2 linked regions of the Glaciimonas sp. CA11.2 genome follow. The protein of the gene in region 2 purifies or fractionates together with the protein of the main gene of each other region. This does not show direct contact. Links are inferred from orthologs where the notes say so. Each region holds a gene or a part of one and is shown on either strand. Other genes may lie near its edges. The genes, in order: RGU75_RS19855 and RGU75_RS05295.

Region 1 (5,401 bases), 3.3 Mb from region 2 along the record:
GGCCAGTACGGGGATCGTCGCGGCGTTTATACTTACTATCGGCTGGTTATCTGGCGCTGCTCTTGCTACCGACCAGGGAGAAACCAGCAGCTTTAGTTTTGGCGTTATTGGTCATCCATTCCGAAGCACTTCTGATGAAGTCGCAGTGCGCACGGCTATTAGCCAGACTGATGACGAAAATCTGGCATTCGTTGTCACCAATGGCATAAAATCGGAAAAAGAGCCTTGCTCAGATAAACTGTACCAAGAACGTAAGGCGCTCTTGAATAGCGCAAAAAATGGCATGATCGTTTCACCCTCCGCTAGCGATTGGGTCGCATGCAAAAATGAAATCGGACGCTCTACTTCGTTTGAACGTCTCAACCGACTCCGTGAATTATTTTTTTCGGATGATTTTTCGTTAGGTGAAACCAGAATCCCGCTGAACCGCCAATCCACGTCACCAAAGTTTCGCACATACGTTGAAAATGCACGTTGGGAGATTGGTAATGTAACGTTTGCCACCGTCAATTTGCCTGCACGAAATAACCACTATACGTCTGAAGGCGGCCGCAACAGCGAATTTGAAGATCGTTTAATTGCTAACAAGGAATGGTTGCAACGAATCTTGAACATTGCTGAGCAAAATAAATCAGATGGTATAGTTTTATTTTGTGACGGTGATCCACTCGCCGTGCAGCGAAGACGCGTATTTGATTTTAATGTAAAGCGCGATGGCTTTGTTGAGATGCGTCACGCCATTACCGCACTGGCAACTAAATTTTCGGGTAAGGTCTTAATTATTCACGGACCCCCTTCCAACAGCGCGCCATCCACTACTGACGTTGTCTGGAAAAAGAATCTTGGCGATATGGAAATAGCATCCTCGTGGGCGAAAGTAACGGTAGACACGCGCAATCCGCACTATTTTGCCATCGACAAAACCCGCAACTAACGATAAAAAATGGGTATTTAAATCATTTTTTTATTTTTCTTGCAACGCAGTAACAATTGCAAGAGGAATAGTAATAAATAATATTGAATAAATAATATTGAATAAATAATATTGAATAAATAATATTGAATAAATAATATTGAATAAATAATATTGAAAATTTTATGTTATTTAATTGACATAACATAATCAATATCAAAAAATAAATATCAAAAACCGTAAGCGCTGAATGATTCAACGCTTACGGCTTTTTTATTGATGGCTGCCAATAGCAATCGCCAAATGCGTACTATCTTAATGAATCGGGTGGCTACGGAATTCGTCCGCAGACTCATCATCCAAATCATCATGATGACCATGACCGTGTGCGCCATGGACGTGTTGATGAACAATTTCCTCGTCCGTTGCTTCGCGCACTTCTCCTACTGTCAGATCGAAACGCAGCGCGATGCCAGCTAGTGGATGGTTACCATCCAGCACAACTTTATCATCGGCAATATCAGTCACTGTGAAAACTAACGCTTGCTCATCGTCATCTTCGCCGTCTGGCGTTCCTTCAAACTGCATGCCCACTTCTAGTGGTGTTGGTAGACGGTTGCGTGCTTCGATCTTTACCAGATTCGAATCATATTCACCAAAGGCATCATCCGGCTCCACCTGCAATTCAACATTGTAGCCAACTTCCTTGCCATCCAGCGCTTCCTCAATCTTCGGCAGTGTGCCTTCGTAACCACCATGCAAATAGATCATCGGCTGGCTACTCTCTTCGATCAAGTTGCCTTGAGCATCTGACAATTTGTAGTGGACCGTCACTACGGTATTCTTGGCAATCTTCATGATCATTCCTTTCATATAATATGCGCTCAGATTATACCCGCCGAATTCATCAGGTCTGCGTAACGAGAAAAATTTATCCGAAGGGCTTGATACTGATAAAGCCACCCTGCAAGTCGTTAAGACAATTTACTGAGTATTGATTAACAAAAATAGTGCAAATAACAGAAAATTGTCGAAGTCTGCGACCAAGTGTTCTTTAAGAAACATTTTTCACCGTGCCAAATCAGTTAATCGATAAACTTGGAAGTATTTGCGTACGGTGTAGCAGGTGGAGTATGGAACCCTATCCAACCCGATATAATGCAGCCTATGAAAAATTTTACGTTGTTGGGCGGCCTTTCGCCTGCGCAATTTTTGCGCGATTACTGGCACAAAAAACCTTTATTGATTCGCCAGGCTTTGCCGGACTTCAAACCACTGCTGTCCTCAGCAACATTATTTGAAATGGCATCGCGAGATGACGTCGAATCGCGTCTAATCAGCCATTTTAAGCAAGAGTGGAAAGTTGAAAATGGGCCGTTTAGCACCTTGCCGGAGGCCGATAAAAAGGATTGGACTCTGCTTGTTCAAGGCGTCAATTTGCACGACGATACAGTCGATGCCTTACTCCGACAGTTTCGCTTCATTCCCGATACACGCCTTGATGATCTGATGATCAGCTATGCAACTGATACGGGCGGTGTCGGGCCACATTTTGATTCTTACGATGTCTTTTTACTGCAAGCGCATGGACAACGTCGCTGGAAAATCGGCGCAGCACAAGATTTGACACTGGTCGAAGGAAGTCCACTAAAAATTCTTAAAAACTTCGCACCAGAACAAGAATTTGTACTTGAACCTGGCGACATGCTCTATTTGCCACCGCAATATGCCCACGAAGGCAATGCAATCGGCGAATGCATGACTTATTCAATAGGATTTCGTGCACCAGCGTTTCAAGAGCTTGGGGAAGCCTTTTTGCAGTTCATGGCTGAATCTATCGACCTACCCGGCCGATACGCCGACGCCGACCTGGCTCCCACCAAACATCCAGCAGAAATTAGCCGCAACATGCTATCGCAGGTTTCGGAGGCACTTAATAAAGTGCGCTTTACCGACGATGACATCGCGATTTTTATGGGCGAGTATTTGTCGGATCCAAAAGCGACCGTATTTTTTGAATCTCCAAAACGCCCTTTGACACTATCGCGGTTCACGGCATCGATCGCCAAACGGGGCGTAAGCCTGTCGCGCAAGACACAAATGCTTTATCGTGGCAAACATGTGTTTATTAATGGCGAGTCGTTCGCTGCCGGTCGCGAAGATAAAGGCTCTTTATGTGCGTTGGCTGATCAGCGTAAATTGGATGGCGATGCGGCTAGTATGGTTTCAACCGACGTACTTGAGGCGCTATATACTTGGTACGAGGACGGCTGGATTACATTGGGCTAGTTTGAAAATAACAATTCCAATAATGAATTATTATTATTTAAACAATGCCGTATAACAAAATTTTCAGAGAAACCACTAGTTTCCCTATGGAAATCTAATAAACGTTAATTAAAGGGCAAAAGGAGTGAATTAAAGGATGTTAGTTTGATACAAATGCTTACTAAAAAGAAAACCTACAGTATCATATTTGACAAAATCCGCTATAATTCGCAGCTGGAAAGTTTTTATTGTTGTAATGCACGTATTTAGTGCAAAGCACTGCAAAAGCATCCTTAGAGCGATAATTACCGGTAATTATTCATCGCACAAAATTTTGATTACTACTGAAGGAATATCCATGAAAAAAACACTATTGATCGCTTCCCTGTTGGCTTTGGCTTTGGCTGCTTGCGGTAAAAAAGACGAAGCTCCTGCTGTTGATACAGCTGCTTCGATGACTGCTCCTGCTGCTTCGACACCTGACGCTGCTGCTGCTCCTGCTGCTTCGACACCTGACGCTGCTGCTCCTGCTGCTTCGACACCTGACGCTGCTGCTCCTGCTGCTTCGACACCTGACGCTGCTGCCGCTCCTGCTGCATCCAAGTAATATTTGGTTGCTTTAAAAAAAGCCGACCTTAGGGTCGGCTTTTTTGTTGTAATAATACAAAAATATGCTGCATTCAACATCACTGGATTCAATTTTCTTATCCTATTTGTAACCATATGTAATAGGGCTTAGTAAGACTTAAGTCAAAACCTGCTCGGCTACAAACCTCTATGGATACTCTTCATTTTTAACAAATGTCGATCCAATCGAATCCGTCTTCCTGACAGGCAATCGTTAATTCAATATCTTGATTTTTTCTGCCGCGATTAAGCGCTGCCAGTGCGAGTTCGCGAGTGTTATTACGCAGACTTAAATGCGCGCCGATTACTTTACGCAAAACCGACTGATCTAACGCAGCCAAGATGTCTGCAGCAACATCATTTGAAAGATGCCCATACTCACCGCCGATACGACGCTTAAGTGAAGGTGGGTAAGCTGAATCGAGAAGCATCTGACTATCATGATTGCACTCTAAAACAAGTGCGTGACAACCGTTTAGAGCGCGAATCAAGTGATTTGTGGATTTTCCAGCATCGGTTAACACGCCAAGCCGTAATGTGCCATCACTAGCAACGTATTGCACCGGCTCTCTGGCGTCATGAGGAACGGTATAGGGCGTCAATTCCAAATCTCCGATAGTCAGAACTTCACCATCGCGACAAAAATGCATCTCAACCGCACTACGCGTTTTAAGTGATTTTGAGATGGCAGCAAAGGTGCCATGCGTCAGCCATACGGGTAATGCATAACGGCGAGCTAGTTTGAAGACACCACCAATATGATCCTGATGCTCATGTGTGACAACAATAGCAGATAAATCAGTGGGATCGAGACCTAACCTAGCCAAACGACGTTCGGTCTCTTTAATGCCAAAGCCACAATCCAACATAACGTTGGTTGTGGCTTTGGTTTCAGTAGAAGGGGTAGCAGAAGCGCTGGAAATCAATAAGGCATTACCTTCGCTACCGCTTCCGAGGCTGGCAAATTTCAACGACTAATCCTAAGATGCAATTGCCTCGCAGCACTAACTGCGACACAATTGCAAAAACAACACTACAAACAATTACTTAAGTTGCTCGTTCAACAAAGTCAGGATTTTGTCTCCCGCTGGCGACGTTTCTGGTTGACCTGCGTTATTCTGCACTGCAACCTGACTCGCCGAACCGGAAGCCTTTACAACGACCCGATAGCGGGCAGCCTTTTTATCGTCCTTCTTAGAACTTGTGAACATTTTTGAGAAGAAACCAGCTGATTTCTTGTCTTTAGCCTCTTCATCTTGATCGACGTATCGGACAAAATAGACACCTTGCGTGCGATCACGATCTTCTACTGTGAAGCCGACGCGATCAAGCGCCAAACCAACACGTCGCCAAGCGCGATCAGAACTTTCGTCTACTTCAACGTAACTCGTCCCGAGAGCACCCTTTACAAGCTTAGAACGCGCTTGTAACGACGGTGAATTAGCCACCGCCGCTTTTGCCTTCACCTGATCCGCACCGAGGCGAGACATCAAACGCGACAAAAACTCAGCTTCTAACTGTGGATCTTCTGGGCGCGAAGTCCAGATACTCGTTTCTTTTGAAGCGCCAGTAAGCACCTCTTCCGCGCCGCGA
Region 2 (17,301 bases):
GGCCATTCGACTCACCACGAATCTGAACGATATGACGCGCAAATTCGCGGATCATGTAACTGCCAGGAATCCACGCTGGCAGAGCCACGATTTGTCCGACCGCTGCTGGCGCATTAATCACCAACGTCACGGCAAACAAATGGGCCGCCGGATCTGCTGCCACAATACTGTAATGCAAGGCCGGAGTCCGAATAACAATCTCTGGACTAACCAAACCAGCCAGCTCAGGCTTGCGCTTTGGAAGTGACTTCGCTAATAACTTAACGCCCGACTTAGTACCAGCCTTAGCACCAGCCTTCAATCCCGCTTTAGAAAGCTTGACCGCAGATTTGGCGCGACCAGCCTTAATCCGGTCGGCCTTAGTGGGCACCAATTTACCGATTAATGACTTCGCGATAGATTTTGCGGCGGCCTTTGCCATTGGTTTTGCGGCAGATTTTTGGGTAGACTTATGCACCGAGATTTCCTCTCACGCCAGCGGCAAGCATGGCTAACACCATCGCGCCAACCGCAGCACAGGTTAGTCTATAACGTAATTCAATGAACCAGCCTGGCAGACCGTACCAAACGAATAAACGCTTATCCACTTGATACGCCGCAATAAAGCCCAGAATCAATAAAGTATAACCATACGCAAAGAACAGGGTCGAAAACCAGGCAATCGTGGTCGGCATAATCCCCCAGATCAAGGCTCTTTTAGTCCGCTCTGCAGAGAGATCGGCACGCAATACCATCGCGCCCCAATGAATACCGCCTAGAAATGATAATGCAGCGACACCGTAAGCCATTTGACCGCGAATAAACTCGCCAAGCCAATCCGGGCTAACCAGCCAGCAACCCAGCGTTAACAGGACGAATGGGACCAAGCCCGTATAACCGAGAACAAGGATCAGGCGTTTATTTAGAAAGTGTGGATTCATCGCGGAAGATTGGCAAGTTAGTGAAGCACGACACGTCATCTACGCGGCAAACTTATGGCATCTATAAATCAGAAATGACCACGACAAAGCGTCGCAGACATGATGAACGTCAGGCGGAGCCAACAATAAAATACACGTTTGATTTAAAAATAAAATAAGCCGAGCGATGGCATGAAAAAACAATAGTCTACGGGGTTATCGCGAAACCAACACCCGCTTAGTGGGTTGCCATGCGCATAGAGGATCAATCAGCAGAATTCCGCTTACGATTGTGGTATATCGGCGACGGTATCAATGTCCTGTAAGACACCTGGATCATCCACCGCAACCTCCACCACAGGAAAACGCTCCAGCAAACCCCGCGCACCCTGATCGCCACGCAGCGCTAACAAGTGCGAAAGATGACGATGACTGAAAGCAACCGGATTACCGCGACGTTGATTGCAGACTGGCACCGCGATATCTGCGCCCTGATCCAATGCTGCTTTTAACGCCATGATCGTAGAAACCTGCACAAACGGCATATCGGCTAACGCGATCACCCATCCTACCGCGGTCGCTGTTTGCTGGAGACCAAACACCAGCGTCGTCGCCATTCCATCATCCGCATCAGCGCACTCAAGCAGCGTGCAGCCAACAAGCTCCTCTGCCAATTGCGCAGTCAACGGCGGCGCATCGGTCCGACACACCACAGTAACCGGCAACACGGCAGAAAGATGCTTTGCTGCTGCCGCCAAAACAGTTTCTCCGCTAGGAAGAAGTTGCAGCAATTTGCTCTGCTTCCCGCTTGGATCAAAACGACGACCACGACCGGCGGCGAGCAAAATACCTGCTATTTGATCGGTCGCCGGAAGATCCATGAGATAGTTGGCCGTCTTATTTGCTAGACGCGACTGGTGTAGCTGGCGCAGCCGGTACAACCGAGGCAAACTTTTCCTCAAGCGCCTTCGCATCGATAAAGCCCGGTATACGCGATCCATCGGCAAAGATGATCGTCGGCGTGCCACTGACGCCAAGCGCCTGTCCCAGCGCTAATACTTTGTCGTTCGGCGTCGCTACGCAACTCGCCGCAGCCGTAGCGGGCAACTTACCGTTCAGCATCCAGTCGTCCCACGCTTTGTCACGATTGGCGCTACACCAGACGTTTTTAGACTTCACCGCAGAATCCGCAGCCAGGATGTTATACATAAAGGTGTACACAGTGACGTTGTCAACATCCTGCAAAGTCTTACGGAATTTTTTGCAATAACCGCAGTTAGGATCTTCAAACACCGCAATCACGCGCTTGCCGTTGCCCTTGACGGACTTCATTGCCAGTTCCAGCGGCAAATCGGAGAACTTCACCTTACTGATTTCATCCATGCGCTCCTTAGTGTAATCCCGTGAACTCTTGGCGTCCAGGATACGACCAACGAACATATATTTAGCCGCTGCATCGGTATAAAAAATATCTTTCCCGACGCGCACCTCAAACATGCCCAAATACGGTGTTTTGGCAACCGCATCCACTTTGACACCATCCCCTAAACGCGGCTCGATAAGCTTTTTGACCGCGGTTTCTTGCGCAGTTTCAGCGATAGCTGCCGTCATCAATGAACCCAACATCACTGCCAACAACAATGGCTTTAAACGTTCCCAAATCCGTACTTGCATTACAACTCCCATTAATTTTTTTCGAATGTACGACCGAACGCATGACCCATCAATCGCCGCTTTAAGACCGGCAGCCTGTCCAGCAAGTTCAATCCGACGTTGCGCGCCAAGCGTAGCGGCGCTATGTCGAGCCCAAATAAGCGTTCAAGACCATCGGTAGCAAGTTGCATTAAAAGAATCTCTTCCTTGCGTGAACGCGCGTATTTTGCCAATACCGCGGTATCACCACAATCACGATGCGGACCGCGCTCGGCCAACACCTTAATCAAGGCAGTGACGTCACCAAACCCCAAGTTCATCCCTTGACCGGCCAGCGGATGCACCACGTGCGCCGCATCACCAATCAACGCAACCCGCGGCGCCACCAGCGCATGACTACGAATCAGCGCCAGCGGAAAACTCTGCACGCTCTCCGGTTGCAATGGCGTCAACTGACCTAACTGCGCACCCGCCAACGCCGACAAACGCTCTGCCAGTTGCGTCAGCGACTCCCGTAACAAAGTCGGTGCCAGGCTTTCCGGAGCCGACCACACCAACGACACCCGCTGCCCCGGCAACGGCAATAACGCGACGATTCCCTCTTCAGCAGTAAACCATTGATGTGCTACGTCATGATGCGGAAGGGTAGTTTCAAAGTTAGCCACAATCGCCCGCTGATGATAAGAGCGGTAATCGATGCCGATATCACATTGATGACGCACCCACGATTGCGCGCCATCAGCGCCAACCAGCAATGCAGCAGTCAGCAACGAACCATCTTGCAGCGTCAAGGTCACACCACCTTTGCCAGCGCCATCGCCGCCGCCAACGGCATCGCTGACCAACATCTGTTGTGCCCGACCACGGACCACACGCACGTTATGCGCAAACTTCAATGCCGCATCCAACGCCTGATTCAAATTGCGATCCTCAACGATCCACGCCAACGCACCAGTACGCGCACTAAAAGCATCAAAGGAAATACTCCCGGCATTGGCTTCCGCGCCGCCTTTGACCAGCATGCTCTCCACGGGCGCAACCCGACTATCATCCAGGGCATCCCACACCTTGAGACCTGATAGCAGACTACGGGCAACGTGATTCAACGCATAAACACGCGGGTCCCAAGCGGCGGAATCACCCGAACGATGGCTCTCAACTTGTAACGAGAGGTTAGGAGGCGCACCATTGGCTGTTGAGGCACCCGAAGGGTCGCTCACCGAGACGCCTGAAGGCGCCGCTAATAAGGTGACAGTAAGACCCGCCTGCGCCAGCCCCAACGCCGCCGTCTTACCGATCGCACCATTGCCGACAATACAAATGTCACTATGGGAAACATTTCGCGAAGAAACACCATGCGTACTAAGCGCAGCAGCAGCCGCGAACACGCTCTTGGAAGGTAGTCTGGAATCATTCATGCAAACATTATAACGACTACTAAAATAAAATAATTACATAAGGTGTTTGCGAATTCAAAATGTCTTGCTATAATTCGGCTCCTTGGCCTGGTAGCTCAGTCGGTAGAGCAGAGGATTGAAAATCCTTGTGTCGGTGGTTCGATTCCGCCCCGGGCCACCAAGAAATTGCAGGAATATCAAAGGATTACATGCTTCAGCTTGTGATCCTTTTTTGTTTTAAGAATTTTTTACTAATATATTTGATCTGACCATCCATTTTTTGCCGACCCAAACGTATTTACAATTCACAGCGTGCACTAAATACGCCCTCTGTAATACGATAACAAGCCTCCAGTTTATCTGCTGATTTATTTGTGAATCACATTTTTAAAAATCAGCAGTACATTTTAGGTACAAGGTGAAAATGCATGCGTTCTGATTAAGCTGTTCAGCTCTGGATGCTGGCGGCAGTATATGTCAAGTTGCCTCTCCTGACTTCTCGGCGGCTTCTAACTTGAATCGCAATAGTTTCCTAATGGATACAACTCTCCAGATGACTGATTTGCTCAGATTTGAACGCTGTTGTTCTAACGCGAAATCGCAACAATACAAACCACGATCAAAATCTAGCCTAGTTTTACCAACTAAAACTTGCGCGCTACTTAAAAAAGAATTGCGGTAACTTAGTAAGATTTTTAAGTAACAGAGTCGTTACCCCACCTATCTCGTTCATGCGCATTGCCCTGTAGTCTTCACAAGTTTTTAACACCATGTTACGAACTGATCTATTGCTTACGCCACCGACCCGCATCCTCACTAAAACTTCAGGAATGTACTCTGCTCTGATACGGCCTCTTTCCAATATACGCAATATGCTTTCGTAGTCTGCAGCAATCCGAAATTTTGTATTGAAAAGACCAAGCGAATGGTATAAATCGCGCCTCACATAAAAAGTTGGATGCGGGGGCATCCACCCCCTTAGAATACGTGCCGAAGAGTATTTCCCTGAACGCCAGTAACGAACTACTTGGGATGCGTCATGCCTCTTAACGTAAACCAAATCTCCGTATACAGCGCCGACTGCCGGATCTTGAAACGCGTCGGCGATACGTGACAGGGCTGCAGAAGAGGCGAACATGTCGTCGGAGTGCAAAAACCCTACCACATCTCCAATCGCGTTTGCGATACCTTTGTTCAAGGCATGGTAAATACCCATATCCGGTTCGCTAATAAATGTTGATATGGAATCAATATGCCTACCGATCAATTCAACCGTTCCGTCCGATGAAGCACCGTCAATAACAACGTGATCAATATCCGTGTAATCTTGCGACTTAACGCTGCGCAATGTATCTTCTATGGTATTTATTCCGTTGTACACAGCGGTTATAACTGATATTTTCAATGAAATTTCTCGCAACTATTTTTGGTAATATTAATCGCTTATCTGGCGACTAAAAGTGATACTAAAACGCAACCCTTAGGATTAAGCACCAAATCAATCTATCTCGAATCCGTACTCTTCCCTCACTACTTGCGCAAGCGTAAGGCCTCCTTTTTTCATCGAAAATTTAAGCTCCTGAATTTTGACATCGACAAGGAATCGATACCAGAAACCCTGCAAAAAATGAAAAATTAAACCCTGCCGACCATCAAGAAATCCTAATCTTAAAAAATAGCGATATAGAAAATATAGAAACGCACGCAAACCTAAGGGGAGCCTCGCGTAGATGGTTCTTTTAATCCAACGCTTGACCCGCGCATCAACATTCATCGCATGGGTATTCCCAGGAACATCGATACGATCTTTATTCATCAAAAATTCAATCGCCTCCCTGGTAGCATATTGATTATGCTTTTGCGTCCACCAAGTAATGTTATTAAGATTATGGTCATAAAAATCAGCGTCAATATGATTAATCGCCCCATCTACAATAACGTGCTCGTCCATCCAGCGATTTTCAATTCTACCAAACCCCGCTCGCCAAATCCGTAGCAACCGGATGGGATACAACGCACCATATCTCAAAAATTTTCCGAGAAATATTCTTCCTAAATTAATGGTATAGCCGGTATGCTCAGGCAAAGCAGTTGCAAATGCTATACGCAAAGCCTTTACTAGCGACGGAGTCAGAGTCTCATCGGCATCCAGTTTCATCACCCACGTTGAGCTAATTTCTGCATTATCCAATGCCCAATTAAATTGAGACGCATGATTTAAGAATTTATGGTGTATTACCTCGGCACCAGCGCAAATAGCCAACTCGCATGTCCTATCCGTCGAATAGCTGTCAACCACAACTATCCGTATTGCGACACCCTGAAGACTTTGTATACAACGCTCAATATGCAATTCCTCATTCAATGTCAATATAACAATGGTGAGATCACAAGGCGCTGCCAGACTGGTGGTGGTTCTTTGCATGTGTTCTAAAGAAATCAAAACAATTAATCAAGGGCGACAGTCGAATCACGTTTTCCGACTATCCTCCCATCAGCCCCCGCAACTACCGTCCATGGCATTACATCCCTGATGACGATGCTACGAGCGGCGACAACAGCGCCCTCGCCGACCGTGACGCCTGGACCGATAAAAACGTCGGCAGTAATCCAGGCATGGTTTTCGATTAAAATCGGTGCGGTAATCAGAGGCATGCCACGTCGCATAAAATCATGACTAGCCGTACATAAATATGAATATTGGCTCACGGTTACATGCCGGCCCAGTTCGATTTTATCTACGCAATAACAGTCCACATAATGACTTAGGCAACTATGCGCACGCATAGTCAAATTCCATGGTGCCCAAACTTTTGCTGAAGGATACGGATGCGTACCTGCTTCTATAGTCGCCCCGAACAAGCGCAACAAAAAACGACGCCATGCGTGAAATGGAATGGGACTAGGCCGGAATAAAAAAAGCCAGATCACTCGCCAAAGTGTACGTGCTAATTTATTTTTGAGCGTCAGCGATTTTAGTTCCATGGGCTTACGATTACTCGACGAACTCATCACTTTCATCCCCACTTAATACCGTACTAAGTAATACATAAACTTAACAATTTCGGCCAGTACAAACTGAGCTGATTTTTCGTTCAGCCACCATTCATCAGCCCTCCATCCAGACATGTTTGATGGAACCAAGCGAAATTGCATACCGCTATCCGCAAAGACTCGCCCCCATACCCATGATAATCGCCGCATGTGCGGCGGGTCGCTGACTACGATTACGTGATGTAACCCTTGTTGCTCCATCAATTTTTTTGTATTTAGAGCTTCTTGCCACGTATTGGCCGATTCAGTATCGAATAAAAGAACATTTTTTTTTACCCCTTGCTGAGCAAAAAATAGGGCTTGCCAGGTAAGATAAGCTGGCCGAATCTGAGGCTCACCGCCGTCAATACCGGTTATCAAAATCTTTGGCGCATAACCTAATTTATAAAGATCAAGCGCCTTCATAACTCTTGCCCCTGAGTCTCCCCCCAACGTAACAATCAGATCCGATGGGATCGGTTGACTACTCGGAGTGGACACAAAATTTCCTAGCTGAAATAGCCCCAAAAACAATATCAGGACAGCGATCAGAAGTATTACGGTCCGTATTCGAAAGTGAAATAATGTATGCATAGACTAGACGACACAATCTGGACGAGGCCCTTTTTTCAATACCCATTCGTAGACAGCTAGGGTAGAAAGACCAATTGAAGACCAGGAATATTTTTCAGCCACCAATTGACGGCCACGTAGTCCCATTTCATACCGCTCCACGTCCGTTCGACTCATGCCATCCTGCAAACCTCTGGCGATGCTTTCGACCTCAGGAGCCACCCACCATCCGCAGTCGTGTTCATGTAGCTCTTCCCAAGGCGCGCCTGTAGTGGTAATTACAGGCACTCCATAAGCTAGCGCTTCTGCGACAACCACACCAAAATTTTCTGAGAAAGTGGGTAAAACAAATATATCAGCGGCCAGATATAAGCTCTCTTTATTTCGCCCCTCAACCGATCCGACAAATTTAACAGCATCTATTAAGCCAAGTTTCGAGACCTCTCGGCGCACCGTAGCCTCATGTCCATCGTAATCGTTACCGGCAATTACCAGTTTCCAATTTAAAGGAGCTATGCTCGCCCAAGCCCTAACTAAGTTGATTAGTCCCTTTTTTTCATGAATCCGGGAAAGAAAGAGTACCGTTCTTGTTTGCTCACCATCTTTATCATCAAGATATCGATGTGTTTCTGGCAGCGCAACGCCATTAGGAATTATCGCGATTGGTTGTCGCAAACCAATTTTACGTATGTTGTTCGCCTCTTCTTTTGAGGTAGCAAAAAAAACGCTAACGTGATTAAGAATGCGGCGCTGGTAAATAAGCATTGCCAAAGATTTCTTTACGCGCTTTTGTGCCAGAGACCATGGCTCCAGCATCCCTCTTGGTGACAGAAAGAAGGGGATACCACCTTTACGAGCAGAAAATGCGGACCAAAAATTGGTCGCCCCCCATAGCCCATGATCGTGGATACCCTCAACTTTGGCTTCACGAATAAGTGCGACTAATTTCTGCCTCAGATAAAACCCGAGCTTTCCAGGCAATCCCGCATCCTCCGCAACGACGGTACCAACACCCTTCTCGCTAGGAAGACACCGTAAATCGGATGCAGTCGAGTCCGCCATCGTCACCAGGTAAATCGTTACGCCAATGCTTGCCAATGCATCACTCAGGGAACTAACCGTCCTAGACGGCCCTCCCCTATCCACCGACAATGATCCAACCGTATGTAAAAAAATCATCATGTCCATATAACTTCTGCACTAACATTATTCGTTTATATTACTTCAAGAATCGCGGAGAAATCCTCATCAACGCAATCTTCTGCCTACCTGTAATCTATATTGAAATTAATATAACTAAGTATTACCCCTCATTTTTAAATACCCTTTATTACTTTTATAAGCCATCATTACTATTCCAGAAAAAACCCACCAAGCAAATTTATATCTTGGTTCCACTACACCAAAGGAGCCAGTAGCAGCTGCAGTGACAAGGTTTATAAGTAATAATAAAAATAAAACACCTAATACAGAAAATAAAAGTGCGTACCTATTGTCATTAGAAGAAGTTTGGATTTGAGTTTTAAAAATTCCAAAAAATAAATAGAAGTTAATACAAAATACAGAAAGAGATATCCATCCATCAGTCGTAATATACGTGGCTGCAGACAGCGAAGGAAATGGATAAAAAATAATATATACCCATTGTAGCAATCCATTTTTTACTAAAATAGCACTTCCATTCGCAGTGCCATAAAGACCACTAAGCGTGGTTAAATCATTATCATTGGATATTAACCCAAATAATAAGTAAATTGATTGAGGCAAGTTCGAAAGCACTACGACAGAAACAATTACAAAAATAAGAATTAGTTTTAATGATATTTTCCAAATAATGGAAGTATTTTTTATTATCAAAAAAAATACTGGAATAATTAACACTAATAAAAAGATAGATCTTAACTGTACGGTTAGAAATCCAAATAGCAAGAATAAAATCCAACGCCCCATTATTCCATAATAAATTGACACCATTAATAATGCGACAAGTAAAAAGTCTTTACGTAAATGAAAAGCATGTTCAGATATTGAAAAATTCATGAAAATCAATAAAGAAAATAATGTAGCAGTATATTTTGAAATCCCTTTATTTGAATATAGTCCCGCTATTAATACCGAAAAATAGGCTATAACCATAGCACATACTACATTAATTAATAAATAGATTCCTGGTCCACATTCAATACCGAAAACGGAATAAATGACTCCCAAAAACCAAAACATTCCAAAATTTGGAACAATATAGCCACTAATATCTGCTGCTTCTTTTACATGGCTAAAAGAGGTTATTTGATCAAATAACTTGAAATTAATAGAAATAGTTTCAGCAATGTTATGATAAAGTTTACTATCAGAATCGCCAATAATAAATTGGCCATTAATCGGATTCGCAGACAACAATAAAAAATACTGAAGAGCAATACATCCGGCAGCGATAAGAGCGGCAGTCCCGGCAGCAGATTTAGAGGGATTTTTTACATTTCTCCAAACAATACCTATTGCGCAAAAATAGCTTAATAATATAAAGAAACCAAAAAATCCAACGCCAGCATTCAAGGTTATGGCGGCGTGGACCGAAAAAATAATACAAAGAAAAGTAGCCAAAAAAGCTGGCAAATTAGTGTTTTTCATTCCGCTCAATATAATTAATATTGAGTTAAATTTTATTGATTGTCATTTAATTAAAAACAATACGATTTTATTAAGCCAAGAAAATAATCCAAATAAATTCAACATAAACACTATTTAAATAATAAATTTATGTATTTTTGTTTCTAATAGTCATTCGTATCAACAGACGTGCAATAGTAAAAAAAATAGATTGACCTATGGAAACTCTTATATCTATAAATAAGGCTTTAAACGCAATCTTTAATCCACAAAACCTTAAAGCTAATTTCACTGGTCTTCGAGCAATCTGAGAAGCCGTATAAGAGCATAATTTCGCGTGCATTTTCTTATCGCCGGTAATTTTGAAATACGTAGCTAAACGTTCATGGACCTTTAGAGTAGCTGAAATAAATCTTTCGTGATTTTTACTATTATTGTTTTGGTGCAACCTCACCCAAACGGGCATATCGCTGGCAATAATAGAATAGCCAGCGATACATAGTTTTGAGGCGAAATCCCAATCTTCACGTTCGTGTAAAAGTGCATCAAAACCTTCGAGTTCTTCAAATATATTTTTTGAAATCATAAACCCCGTTGGTACAAAAAATTTTCCTAATAAAATACTTTCCAAAGAACTATCATGTATTTCCAGTGGGCCTCTCAACCCATACTCCCCGTCAAGGAAATAATTTTTTTGCCCTGCGATTACAATCTCAATTAGTTTAGTAATATTCGCAAGATTTAATAAATTTTTAATATAATCAGACGGTAGCAAGTCATCATTATCCAGAAAAAGAATCAGAGAATATTTTGATACTGCAACGCCTAAATTTCTTGCTTTGGAGCGACCCACATTTATTTTTAAAGAAACCAACTTTGCCCAGGTTATATCTCTTATCTTTTCTTCAATTAAATTAACAGAGTTATCAGTTGAGGCGTCGTCGACAATTATTAATTCAATTAAAGAACTTACGTTTTGAGCAAGAATGCACTCTATTGCCTGAGCAATAAATTTCTCTCCATTGTAATTAGGGATTACGACGGAAACGTTATACTCTTTTTTTCGCATGATATATGACGGCAAGCAAGATAAAGTCTATTGATATAAGTCCAACGAGTAAGGAGTTGCCCCCAAAATGGGAAGTGTTTTGTGAAAGTAAATGTATTCCAATCCCCACTAATAATGCAGATACTGCAGAAATGGCACCAATTTCTGGTCGTGATATTGCCATTGCAGCTGAAAAATATATTTGGGACAAAGTGCTGAAAAATCCAATAAATAAAGCTAAATCTAAGTATTTCATTCCCATCCCAAATTTAGAACCAAAAATCGCGGTAAATAAATCATTACCAAACAATTTCACAAACGCATAACTTAAGAAGAGAGGGATACAGAGAATTACTACAGCATGCAAGCTTTGTCGTGCTACATTTTCATCTCTTTTCTTCTCCGAGAGTAATATCGCTGCAACAGGCTTAATAAAAGTCAGACAAACGTTCGCGATGGCTGTAGAAACATTATAGAGGCCGGCTTCACCCAGTCCAATGAATCTCGCAATATAAAGCTGAGGAGCCTGCATAAGAAACATGCGGGGAATATCAACTACATGCGTCTTCAAACAAAATCTTACTACCGTTACCAGACTTATTTGATCTCCATTAGTACTTTTCGATAATTCATTAACGACAATTTTTCTCCAGCCAAATAATAGTGAAATAAAAGAGGCAATCGCTGCACCATATATTAATGAAACGGCACCATAACCAGCTTTAAATAATAAAAATCCTGATATGACATATGCCAATGTTTCAATATTACATGTTCTTCCATATTCTTTGTAATAACCGTTCCCCATTAATCCATTTTTTACAAAATCATTTAAAAGAAATATAACTAAAACGAAGAAAAAAGTCGCATGCATACCGCTGAATATTTTGGAGCCAGGATAAAAATAAAATATTAGCCAGACAAATGAAACAGCAACTATGGCGTAGACTAATAACGTCCATTGAATTTTTTTTGGACTTAATCCAGTTCCATTGGTACCAAATTTTGATAAGCCTCTTCCGATACCTAATGTTGATAACCACGTAAGCAACTGCAAAGTAGCCAGTATTGTGGTGGCATAACCTCGTCCTTCTGGTCCTAATATTCTTGCAGAATAAATTGTTAATCCAAGTGTGGCTATTATTTGAAATAATTGAACGATAGTTTGCCTTACAGATCGTTTCACAAATACATCCAGCCCAGGCGACCTAAAATTAATTTTCACGTTTTTTATTGAATTTTCTATATTTTACAAAAATAGCAATTGTTGAATGAAACAAATGTTCATAAAAGCTACCGTGTAAATTACTTTATTTATTTTGCCAACCTGATCAGATGAGTGTGCCAGTGAGCCGAATAATTTTTAAAGTTGAATTTTTCATCGAAATGAGTCTTTGCAAGCCGGCCAGCGCTATTACGCGCGTCAAGGTTATTGACGTAATAAGATATGGAATGCACTAAAGCGCTCACATCACCATATTCAACAAGCAGGCCGTCAAGTCCATTCTCGATAACCTCGGGCGTTCCACCGTGATTGCCGCCGATACAGGGTACGCCATACCGCATTGCTTCCAGAAACACGATTCCAAACCCTTCTTTTTTGCTCGGCATAATGAATAACTTTGCTGCCTGATAAGCAGCCTGAAGATCTTCGTCAGATAAACGTCCAAAGAATTTACACAACTCTCCCACTCCTGCGCTTTGGGCATATTGCTCAATACGATCACGATCATCACCATCGCCTACAACATTTAATGTGACTGCAATACCTTCTGACCGTAAACACTTAATGCTATCAATTAACGTATCTATTCCTTTATATCGTTCTTCTGCTGCAAGCCTAGCGACAAATAGAACGGGAAACTTTCCAGCGAGCATAAATTTTTGACTGGGCGCCGCGACCATACGCTCTGCGCAAAGAGAAATAATATGGTAATTTCCCCCAAGTAATCCATTAACCTTTTTATTTTCAATAGCAGTAAAGTTGGTTGTTGCCACAACCGAATCAGCTTGTCTCAAGGCCAAACGCTCAAGAAAAGTATTACGTTTCCATGCTTCAATGCCATGAAGAATTATTATGTAGCCTTTTATAAGGCCCACTCGCCTTGCCAGCCAAGTTATTGGGCTTAGATGTAAATGTCCAACAATTACAACGTGCCCCTTGTACCGGCCACTTAAAGCCTCAAAAACAAAACGGACTTTACTCCCAGCACAGCCGCAGATCGCTGCGGCAGTCTCAACCGACTTTTCATTAAGTTGCGCAGACGTATTGTTTAATACGAGACCGCAGATCGATGCATCGTCAATTTGATGCAGCATCTCCCAAAGTCGCCACATGTAACTTTGTACGCCTCCGCGTGAAGCCATATCAGGAGCCCACAATGCGAACTTTTTCATAGATGCGCTTTAAAATCCGGTTCAATTGCATTGGTGAAGTGCTCAATAACATGCCTGCTCCATGCTCGGATCGTAGGCTGTCGTTGAGACTTAACCACTTTATTGGCGTGCCAGCTTCCGATTGGAACACTAAAACCAGTTTTAGCCCTAAACACGATCTCATCTGGAAGTGGAGGTACGGGTGCTGATCCAAGTAACTGCTTGCCACTTATACCTGCACCTGTGGTTAATACCTTCTGCCACGTCGGAATATCGACAAGCGGGACGCGAAGCTCAACGGAGTGGGCCATGCTAGTCCAATCGCTATCACGTAATAGCTGATTTCTCATATACCAGCATGCTTCTAACGCCGCGACTTTACTATGCGGTTGCTTTAAATGCCTCTCGCTCTGATTAAGCAAATAAACAGTATTGAGCTCGTCCAACCCCTCTTTAACGGTGCCCGGCTCGAGGACACTGTAAAGCTCCCAAGGCATCATGAGAGCGCGGCGCAGCAGGTAAGCTCCACCGTAGCTCCCACCATACTCAAGTAATCCGGAATATTTCGGCGTCATCGTTCGTGAGAAAAATGGCGCACTAGCGAAACGTAATCCCCGCCCTAATCCTGGCAAGCCAGAAAAAGGACCAACCGTATTAACCAATCTTGGGATTTGTCGAAAGGCTGGATACCCACGTAGAAGCTCATCCCCTCCTAATCCAGAAATTGCTACTTTGAAACCAGCATCTGCCGCGGCTTTACAAACAAAATAGCTGTTGAGGCCATCAATAGTCGGCTGATCCATCGCGTTCAGGAATTGGCCTTTGAGCTCTACGAACTCCTCACGATTAACCCAACGGGTTTGATGCTCGGAGCCAATCTTCCTGGCAAATTTTTCTGCAAGAGGTACTTCATCTAAATGAGTGCCACGATACTCATCGAAACCAATCGTTAGTGTATGTACTTTTTCGCCACTGACTTCCTTAGCCAGTGCTGCCAACGCAGTAGAGTCCACACCTGATGATAAAAAAATTCCCACGGGAACATCTGCGATTAGGTGATGCTTCATTGTGTCAAGCATCGCTTCTCGCACTACGTGACGAGCGTCGTCTGGACTCATATCACAAGCGTTTACCTCTCCTTCGGCAACCAATTCGGCAATATCAAAAAATCGTATTTGACGATTTGCTCCACTTGTTGATATCCAGCAAGCAGTACCTGCAGGAATACTTCGTACCCCTTTATACAAGGTATATGGCTCTGGAATGTGTCCCCAAAGGTAAAAGCCTACTTGGCCAGCAGCATCGGTACGTGTGTCGATCGCCCCACCCGCCAACAGGGCTTTTACCTGCGACGCAATTCGCATGGTCGTCCCGTTATCTGATATGTAAAGGGGCTTAATACCAAACGGGTCTCGTGCAAGGAAGAGTCCCTGTTTATTAGAATCCCAAATCACGAATGCATACATTCCGCGTAACCTTGAACACATGTCTTCGCCCCACTCTAACCATGCAGCAAGAAGCACTTCTGTGTCGCTATGGCTGTTGAAGTAATGTCCTTTTTGCTCCAATTCATTACGTAATTCCTTGAAGTTATAAATTTCCCCATTAAATATTATTTGGACATTCCCATCTTTCGATCCCATTGGTTGGTGTCCACCTTCTGAGAGATCAATAATTGCCAACCGTCTATGACCAAGGCCAACTTTTCCATTTGCAGAAATCCAATGACCAGCGCCATCCGGTCCCCGCTTGCCCATATGATCACGAATTTTTATCAACTCTTCTCGGTCAATTGCAGGACCAGTGGAGGCATAAGCAAATATAGCAACTAAACCACACATGCGAATCCTCTCAATGATTGCGATAGTTTATCTAATGGAGAAATAGCTAGTGCAATCCTTACAACCCAAGGAACACTGAAAGAACTCCCTATCATCGAAAGTTGTTTGCTAAATTTCAAAAAAAACGCTACGTTTCTATAGCTCACGTAGCCTATTCCATTCCTGATAATGTTCATTTTTTTTCAGCCACCAGGAACGCTTCATAGGCTAGCTTGATTCCCTTTATCAAATCTATATTTGCCTTCCATCCCATTTCACCCATTAGAGATACGTCAAGTAGTTTCTGAGGCGGACCATCCGGTTTGCTTAGGTCGAACATAAGCTCCCCTTTAAAACCCACCACATTCATTATTATTTCAGCCAATTCGCGAATTGTCACATCTTCGCCAGTCCCAATATTTATGTGCGACCCCATTGGCAAAGTATGTGCGTCGTAATTTATACGATCGAGTTCCATCACATGCACGCAAGCATCAGCAACGTCTTCAACATGTAAAAATTCGCGGCGCGGCGTTCCGCTACCCCATACTGAAACATGTCTTGCATCGACTACTTTAGCTTCGTGGAAGCGTCGAATTAAGCCCGGAATTACATGACTATTTGTTGGATGATAATGATCTCCGGGACCGTATAGGTTTGTCGGCATAACGCTGCGATAATCTGTACCGTATTGTCGATTGTAGCTTTCGCACAATTTTATACCAGCTATCTTCGCTATTGCATACGCTTCGTTGGTAGGTTCAAGTCGTCCAGTAAGCAGATATTTCTCTTTTATCGGTTGCTCGGCTAAACGCGGATAGATGCAGGATGAGCCTAGAAATAACAGTTTTTGAACACCAGTCTTCCATGACTGATGAATCACATTCGCTTCGACCATCAAGTTTTGGTAAATAAATTCAGCGGGGTATGTGTGGTTGGCATGAATACCGCCAACCTTAGCTGCCGCCATATACACTTCGTCAATTCGCTGCGACTCAAAAAACGCCTTTACTTGCCCTTGATCCTCTAAGTCGAGTTCCGTATGGGTGCGAGTAATAATATTTTTATAATCGCGCTTCTTGAGCTCACGCAAAATGGCAGCGCCTACCATGCCGCGGTGACCTGCCACGAAAATTACTTTGTTTTTTTGCATTATCTTCTACTCAACGCTTACGGAAATCTTATAACCATTTTTCTTTAATAGCGCGTGCTGGCTAGCTAGGTCAAAATCGTGGGCTATCATTTCTATTATCATTTCATCTAACGTAATCTCGGGCACCCAGCCAAGTTTTTCTTTCGCTTTTGTCGGATCACCCAAAAGAGTTTCCACTTCCGCGGGTCGAAAATAACGAGAATCTACTTTAACTATCACGTCGCCTATCTCTATTGCTCGGGCCTTATCGCCACTCACAGCTTGTACGATGGCGACTTCGTTTACTCCTTGGCCTTCAAAACGGAGGTCAATACCGAGTTGAGCCGCGCTCTTACTGACAAACTCACGAACAGAAACTTGCTTACCCGTGGCAATAACAAAATCGTCTGGCTCATCCTGTTGCAACATTAACCATTGCATACGAACGTAGTCACGCGCATGTCCCCAATCACGCAAAGAATCTAAATTTCCCAAATATAAACAGGGTTCCAAACCTAAGGCGATGTTAGCCAAGCCTCGCGTTATCTTCCGCGTTACAAATGTTTCCCCTCGCCGAGGACTCTCATGGTTAAACAAAATACCGTTGCACGCATACAAACCATATGCCTCACGATAATTTACCGTCATCCAGTAGGCATATAGCTTAGCAACAGCGTAAGGACTACGAGGATAAAAAGGTGTTGTTTCCGTTTGCGGAGTCTCTTGAACAAGGCCATAAAGTTCACTCGTACTTGCTTGG

What was found.
Region 1: the proteins of RGU75_RS05295 (region 2) and RGU75_RS19855 purify together in Escherichia coli (affinity purification with mass spectrometry, with the first as the bait; 2 studies listed by BioGRID). This does not show direct contact. The link is inferred for Glaciimonas sp. CA11.2 from one-to-one orthologs.

What each region holds. Positions count from the first base shown.
Region 1 is NZ_JAVIWL010000001.1:4,559,366-4,564,766, forward strand. The notes cover bases 1-2,822. They hold RGU75_RS19855 (peptidylprolyl isomerase), read right to left. Parts: upstream 1,772-2,822; coding sequence 1,229-1,771; downstream 1-1,228. Other genes in these bases: RGU75_RS19850 (hypothetical protein), read left to right, coding at 1-934; RGU75_RS19860 (cupin domain-containing protein), read left to right, coding at 2,081-2,822. In the rest of the region: more of RGU75_RS19860, read left to right, coding at 2,823-3,202; RGU75_RS19865 (hypothetical protein), read left to right, coding at 3,540-3,788; RGU75_RS19870 (MBL fold metallo-hydrolase), read right to left, coding at 3,976-4,779; outer membrane protein assembly factor BamC, read right to left, coding at 4,852-5,401. UniProt on the Escherichia coli protein: Folding helper with both chaperone and peptidyl-prolyl cis-trans isomerase (PPIase) activities. Chaperone activity prevents aggregation of unfolded or partially folded proteins and promotes their correct folding.
Region 2 is NZ_JAVIWL010000001.1:1,231,782-1,249,082, forward strand. Bases 686-3,651 are described here. They hold RGU75_RS05295 (DsbC family protein), read right to left. Parts: upstream 2,574-3,651; coding sequence 1,797-2,573; downstream 686-1,796. Other genes in these bases: RGU75_RS05285 (DUF3429 domain-containing protein), read right to left, coding at 686-920; RGU75_RS05290 (nucleotidyltransferase family protein), read right to left, coding at 1,184-1,780; RGU75_RS05300 (FAD-dependent monooxygenase), read right to left, coding at 2,585-3,651. In the rest of the region: RGU75_RS05280 (M61 family metallopeptidase), read right to left, coding at 1-457; more of RGU75_RS05285, read right to left, coding at 450-685; more of RGU75_RS05300, read right to left, coding at 3,652-3,970; RGU75_RS05310 (glycosyltransferase family 2 protein), read right to left, coding at 4,608-5,354; RGU75_RS05315 (glycosyltransferase family 2 protein), read right to left, coding at 5,448-6,374; RGU75_RS05320 (hypothetical protein), read right to left, coding at 6,398-6,604; RGU75_RS05325 (YdcF family protein), read right to left, coding at 6,977-7,576; RGU75_RS05330 (glycosyltransferase), read right to left, coding at 7,580-8,743; RGU75_RS05335 (hypothetical protein), read right to left, coding at 8,852-10,186; RGU75_RS05340 (glycosyltransferase family A protein), read right to left, coding at 10,314-11,234; RGU75_RS05345 (lipopolysaccharide biosynthesis protein), read right to left, coding at 11,215-12,399; RGU75_RS05350 (glycosyltransferase family 4 protein), read right to left, coding at 12,528-13,610; asnB (asparagine synthase (glutamine-hydrolyzing)), read right to left, coding at 13,607-15,430; fcl (GDP-L-fucose synthase), read right to left, coding at 15,603-16,562; gmd (GDP-mannose 4,6-dehydratase), read right to left, coding at 16,569-17,301. UniProt on the Escherichia coli protein: Acts as a disulfide isomerase, interacting with incorrectly folded proteins to correct non-native disulfide bonds.